One region of the Dyella aluminiiresistens genome, then DNA from elsewhere that is predicted to be linked to it. Evidence: riboswitches for the same ligand, from Rfam matches in the RefSeq annotation. Region 1 holds a riboswitch; the other holds the start of a gene.
What was found. Region 1 has a riboswitch for molybdenum cofactor ahead of moaA (GTP 3',8-cyclase MoaA). Riboswitches for the same ligand answer to the same signal wherever they lie in the genome.

Region 1 (3,408 bases):
GCCCATTCCTATGAAGATGCGCCGGTTCCGCAAGGTGGTCGCGTGGTTGCTGGTGGTGGTGCTGGTGATCGTCGCCGGTACGGCATGGTTCGTGACGCGCACGCCGTCGTCGCCGTTCGACGGCGTCACGGCCACCGCCACGCCATCGGCGGCCCTGATCGCACAAGGCGAGTACGTCGCGCGGCTCGGCGACTGCGTGGCCTGCCACAGCACGGCGGACGGCAAGCCGTTTGCCGGTGGCCTGAAGATGGCGACGCCGCTGGGGACGATCTTCACCACCAACATTACGCCCGACAAGGCGACCGGTATCGGCGCCTACAGCCTGGCAGACTTCGACCGGGCGGTACGTCATGGCGTGGCGCGCGATGGTCATCGGCTCTATCCGGCGATGCCGTATCCGTCCTATGCCAGGCTCAGCGACAGCGATGTCCGCGCGCTCTATGCCTACTTCATGCATGACGTGCATCCGGTGCACCAGCCGAACCGGCCCACGACCATGTCGTGGCCGATGAACATGCGCTGGCCGCTGGCGCTCTGGAACGTGGCTTTCGCACGGTCGGAGCCGTACCAGCCGATGCCGACCAGCCAGGCCGACGCGCAGCTGTGGAATCGCGGCGCCTATATCGTGCAGGGGCCCGGGCATTGCGGAAGCTGCCATACCCCGCGCGGATCGTTGATGAACGAGAAGGCGCTCGACGGACGCAGTCCGCTGTATCTGTCCGGCGCGGGGCTGGATGGGTGGTATGCGCCCAGTCTGCGTGGCGACGGGGGCATGGGGCTGGGCCAATGGAGCGGGCAGGACATCATCCAGTTCCTCCGGACCGGACGGAACATGCACGCCGTGGTCTTTGGCTCGATGGCCGATGCATTCAACAATTCGACGCAGTTCATGACCGATGGCGACCTGAAGGCCATCGCCTATTACCTGAAGTCGCTGCCGGGGCTCGCTGTCGCGGGTGGCTCAGCGCAACCTGCCTCGACCTCCGTGCATGCGGCATCGGCGTCCGGCCCGGTTGCGGATACCGCGGGGGCACGGATCTACATGGCGAAGTGCAGCTTCTGCCATGGCCGGGAAGGGCAGGGCCAGCAGCAGTGGATTCCGCCGCTGGCAGGCTCCGCATCGTCGATGGCGGAGGATGATGCGTCGTCCATCAACGTGACGCTGAACGGTTCCGCGCGCGTGGTCGCGGCCGGCGTGCCGGATGCCTACCGCATGGTTCCCTTCCGCGACCAGTTGTCCGATCAGGATATCGCCGACGTGCTGAGCTTCGTGCGCACCTCGTGGGGCAACACCGGTGGCAGCGTCTCGCCACAGGCGGTGAAGAAGCTGCGCGAACGGACCAACCCGGCCAGCAGCGACGTCATCGTGCTGCAGATGCGCTGACCGTTGCGAGGGTGCGGTTTTCGCCGGTCGATCCGGCGGCTGTTCCACCTTCCGGTCATCGACAGACGATAGTGCCGGGAGGCACAATCGAAGCCGCAACTCCGAGGCGCAGGGCCTACGTTTCCCCGGAAACATGGCGTTGCGTCCGTGATCTCCGGATCACCGGGCGGACGGGGAAACGCGTCCGCCTCCCGCACTTTGGAAAGGAGCACATCGCATGACCCCGCTGGCCGATCGCTACGGTCGCCGTTTTCCGTACCTGCGACTGTCGATCATCCCCGCGTGCAACTTCCGTTGCACGTATTGCCTGCCGCATGGCTACCATGCCGAGGCAGGCCTGGCCGGGCCGTTGTCGCTGGACGAAATCGCTCGCCTGCTGCGCGGATTCTCGGCGCTGGGCATGCACAAGGTGCGGATCACCGGCGGCGAGCCCAGCGTGCGCAACGACCTGGTCGACGTGCTGCGGACCGCGGCGGCGGTGCCGGGTGTCGACAAGCTGGCGATGACCACCAATGGCACCTTGCTGTCGCGCCGCCTGGGCGAGTGGATGGACGCCGGGCTCAACGCCATCAATATCAGCGTGGACAGCCTCGACCGCGCGGCCTTCGCGCGCATCACCGGGCATGACCGGCTGGACGACATTCTGCATGGCGTGGAGATGGCGCTGGCTGCGGGCCTGCCTTCCGTCAAGCTCAACGCGGTGCTGCTGCGTGGCGTCAACGACGGCGAGCTGCCGCGCTGGCTGGACTACCTGCGTGACCGTCGGGTGGGCCTGCGCTTCATCGAGCTGATGCAGACCGGCGACAACCTCGCGTTCTTCCGCGACCACCACGTGCGCGCCAGCGTGCTCGAGAGCGAACTGCAGGACGCAGGCTGGCAGGCCTTGCCGCGCGCTGCCGATGCCGGCCCCGCCCGCGAATACCGGCATCCGGACTACGCCGGACGCATCGGCATCATCGCGCCCTATTCGAAAGACTTCTGCGCCGGCTGCAATCGTCTGCGCGTCACCGCCACGGGCGATCTCCGGCTTTGCCTGTTCGGCGAGTTCGGTATTCCCCTGCGTCCGTTCCTGCAGCACGACGAGCAGTTGGACGCACTGGTGCAGGCCATCGGCGGCCAGATCGGTCGCAAGGAGCAGGGCCATTTCCTGCACGAAGGCCGCACCGGCATCACCCCGCATCTGGCATCTACCGGAGGTTGATTCATGTCCCAGCGCGAGGAACGCGCTTATTTCCATATGGCCGATGTGCGCCGCAAACGTGCCACGCCCCGGCGCGCGGTCGCGGTGGGCGAGCTTTACGCCGGCTCGGCCTTCGACGATATCGTGGCCGGACACCTGCCCAAGGGCGATGCCATCGCCATGGCCGAGGTCGCCGGCCTGCAGGGTGCCAAGAATGCTTCGCAGCTGATGCCGCTGTGTCATCCGCTGCCGCTGGAATATCTGGAACTGCGCTGCGAACCGGTGCCGGAGCGCCAGGCGATCCGGGTCTACTGCGAAGTGGCCACCTGTGCCCGTACCGGGGTGGAGATGGAAGCGCTGGCCGGGGTCAACGCGGCCCTGCTAACGCTCTACGACCTGACCAAACCGGTGCAGCCGGCACTGGCCATCGGTGGCGTGCGCCTGTTGTTCAAGGAAGGCGGCAAGAAAGGTTTGTGGTTCCACCCCGATGGCCTCAGCGATGCCGAGAAAGCGCATTACCGCCCGCAGGCCGTGGCACGGCTGGACGGTGTGTCCGCGGCTGTGATCACGCTCAGCGACCGTGCGCACCGCGGTGACTACGAGGACATCTCCGGCCCGCTGCTGGTCGAACGTCTGCATGCGCTCGGCGCCGAGATCGGGCCGGCCGAGGTACGTGCCGACGACGCAGGTGCGCTGTCCGGGCACCTGCGCGAACTGGCGGCTGCCGGCGTGTCGCTGGTGCTGTGTACCGGCGGTACCGGGCTGGGGCCACGCGACGTGACGCCCGAGGCGCTGGCACAGGTCGCCGATCGTCGGGTGCCGGGGCTGGCGGAAATGTTCCGCA
Region 2 (3,408 bases), 110 kb from region 1:
ATCGCGATGACCTTGCCGACGGCGGAGCCGCGCATTACGCGGCCTGCATCAGGGCAATCCATCAACGTTCGCCGCAAACGGAGGTGGAGGCACTGACACCCGATTTTTCCGGCAGGCTGGATGCCGTGGCGACGGTGCTGGACGCCGGTCTGGTTACCTACGCGCAAAACATGGAAACGGTTGAGCGGCTCACTCATCCCGTGCGCGATCCGCGCGCAGGCTACGCACAGACCTTGGCAGTACTGGCATTTGCCAAGCGTCACGCACCCGCCACACTGACCAAGAGCGGCCTGATGCTGGGCTTGGGCGAGACGGATGCAGAAATCGATCGCACACTGGACGATCTGCGTGACGCCCAGGTCGACGTGATCACGCTAGGACAGTACATGCGACCTACCCCGCATCACCTGCCGATACGGAGATTCGTCACCCCCGAGCAATTCCTCCGCTACCGCGAACTCGCACTGGACAAGGGCTTCCTGGAAGTCGTGGCCGGGCCGCTGGTGCGCTCCAGCTATCGCGCAGAACGCGTACTGGAGCACAATAATCTTGGCTTGTGAAACAACATTCCCGAGCCCGATCCTGAACCTTTTTCGTGAGCCTCGTCATGGACCATCCAATATTTTCGCATGCCACACCCGAGCTGGCGCGCAAGCATTGTGAACTGGCGCCTGAACCACTCAAGGCATTCAGTGCCGCCGTATTTGCCTAAGGCGCACTGCCCGTCGTCACCAAGCAGCTGATTGCCGTGGCGGTGGCGCATGTCAGCCAATGTCCATATTGCATCAAGGGACACACCCGCGCGGCGCTGAAGCTCGGTGCCTCGAGGAGCAGATCATGGAAGCGATCTGGGTAGCCGCCGAGATGCGCGCCAGAGGTGCCTATGCGCATTCTGCGTTGGCGCTGGACGCCATGCAGCATAAACACGATGCTCATTGAGTTGCCAGGCAATCACGCGCCTCGCCACCGAGCACGTCCGAGACCTGGCGAGCCGGGCCAGGCCTATGCTCGACGGGTCGTTCGCCCGACTGATCGCATATTCAAGATTACTGCTAGTCTTTCAATGGAAATCTGACGGGGAATGACGATGACAACGCGCATGATGGGCTGGTCGGAACGTGCCCCGCTGTGGCGGGTTTTCTGGCTTTACGGCGTGATCCCCAGCAACCTGCTGTGGGCAATCACGCTGGCAATGATGTCTGCCGGGTCCCACACCACTCTCGTCCGCATCCTGCTGGCTTTCCTGCTCATCTTCACTGCATGGATCGTCCGCGCCGTGTGGCTTGCGGCGCCCAACGCAGTGGATCACCGTTACAGTACGGTCGCCAGAGCGCTGACGGTCGCTTGGGGTATCAATACAGTGCTGCTGGTGTTTTTCCTGCAACTGCAACCGCAACTGCTGCGCTGAGTGAGACGTCCGGACCGGCGTAGCCTGCCAAGGCGATTGAGCGCGGCAGCTTCAGCGACACGATCCTTGAAGGTCACATTGGGCATGCGCTGATGGCGCTCGGCCAGTCAGTCGTCTTCGCGCAAACAGCGGCAGTCATCATTGCGTGAACCCCTTTCTTTTCTGATGTCGATCAGGTGTCATCGTCCCGGACTGGATTAGACTTCCGATCGACAAGCGGTGTGATGTCTCCACCCGCTCCCAGTCCAGCCACCTACGTTTCGCAAGGAATACGGCGCCCGGACCGTGGCCTACCAGGCTACCAGGATCGATCTGGAAACGGCTCGGTCTCCCGACTCGGAACGGAGTGACAATGCAGACGCTGACGGACCCTCAGGGACGGTCGTTTCTCTACCTACGCCTCTCCTTGACGGAGGCATGCAACTACCGCTGCAGCTATTGCCTGCCTGATGGATACGTGGCCGACGGCAAGCCGAAGTTCCTTGCGCTGGACGAAATCCGCCGGCTGGTACTGGCATTTTCCACACTCGGCATGAGCAAGATTCGCCTGACTGGCGGCGAACCCAGCCTGCGCAAGGATCTCCCCGGAATCATCCAGACAGTGGCCGCTGTACCGGGCATCAAGAAGATCGCCCTGACCACCAACGGCTGCCGCCTGCCGCATCTGGTGGAGTCCTGGCGCGAATCGGGACTGACCGCACTGAGCGTCAGTCTCGACAGTCTGAATGGAACACGCTTCTTAGCCATTACCGGGCATAATCGCTTTGCCGAGGTGGTCGCTGGCATCGACAAGGCCCTGACGCTGGGATTCGACGCCGTGAAGATCAATGTGGTGCTGCTGCGCGACAGGAACGATGACGAGCTGCCGGCATGGCTCGAATACGTGCGCGAGCGCGAGGTTTCGGTGCGCTTCATCGAACTGATGCGCACCGGTGAGAATCGCGCCTACTTCGAACGCCATCATCTGCGCGCCAACTTGATCGAACAGCAGCTGCACGAGGGTGGCTGGTCGCTGCTACCACGGGCCGCCGACGCCGGCCCGGCGTGCGAATATGCGCACCAGGACTACCACGGACGTATCGGCATCATCGCGCCGTATGCGAAAGACTTCTGCGCCGGATGCAACCGTCTGCGCGTGACTGCACGCGGTGACCTGCGGCTGTGCCTGTTCGGCGATTTCGGCATCCCGCTGCGGCAGCTGCTGCAATCCGACGCCGACCAGGACCCTCTGGTTTCGCGCATCGCAACTCAGCTCGGCCTGAAGGCGGCCGGCCATGGTCTGCATCAGGGATTGACCGGCATCACCCCGCACCTGGCCTCGATTGGAGGATGAACACGACGCTGGCGACGGTAAATCCGCCAGAGTTCCAGATGACCGGTGCATGCCGTTGCGGCGAACGTCATGCAAGATGATTCAGTACACGACGAAGCGGACTGATGAATGCCATGGCCCATGTTACGAACGTGATGCACAGGAAGAACGGTGCTAGCCAGTCGAGAAAGCCCAGCTCCAGTGCCTGTGATATCGCATGCGTGCTGACCGAGAAGATGAGCCCGTACAGCCGCACCGCTGGTCAGTCGGTCAGACCTCTGCGAGCGCCTCGATCTCGTCCAGGCCGCGCACGTCATGTTTATCTTTCAACTCGAGTAGATAATGCTGCAGTTCGCGCTGGCGCACCTGTAGCTCGAGATAATCGGAGATCTGTCCCCAGACCTGTTCGAACTCCAGTGCCTGCCCCGGATCGACTTCGTCAATGCTAACCACGTGGTAGCCCCAACGCGATTCCACCGGAAACGCCGGGATGCCCGGATGAAGACGAAAGATCTGCCGATCAAACTCGGGCGTGGTCTGACCGCGCTGCAACCATCCCAAGTCGCCGCCCTGCTCTTTCGACGGACAATCGGAGTAGCGAGAAGCGAAATCGGCAAATAGCACGGGATTACTCTTCAGTTCGTCAATCAGTCGCTCACCCTCGGCACTGGCGCGGATGCGCCCGGTG

Region 2: another riboswitch for molybdenum cofactor. It lies ahead of moaA (GTP 3',8-cyclase MoaA); the one in region 1 lies ahead of moaA (GTP 3',8-cyclase MoaA).

Annotation. Positions count from the first base shown of each region.
Region 1 is NZ_CP132911.1:1,716,975-1,720,382, forward strand. Features, by position in the region: gene RA164_RS07490 (c-type cytochrome) at 11-1,384, shown strand; molybdenum cofactor riboswitch at 1,472-1,609, shown strand; gene moaA (GTP 3',8-cyclase MoaA) at 1,602-2,585, shown strand; gene moaCB (bifunctional molybdenum cofactor biosynthesis protein MoaC/MoaB) at 2,589-3,408, shown strand, end outside.
Region 2 is NZ_CP132911.1:1,825,191-1,828,598, reverse strand. Features, by position in the region: gene lipA (lipoyl synthase) at 1-560, shown strand, start outside; gene RA164_RS08020 (carboxymuconolactone decarboxylase family protein) at 749-856, shown strand; gene RA164_RS08015 (hypothetical protein) at 1,088-1,408, shown strand; molybdenum cofactor riboswitch at 1,634-1,771, shown strand; gene moaA (GTP 3',8-cyclase MoaA) at 1,761-2,741, shown strand; gene RA164_RS08005 (peptidylprolyl isomerase) at 2,991-3,408, opposite strand, start outside.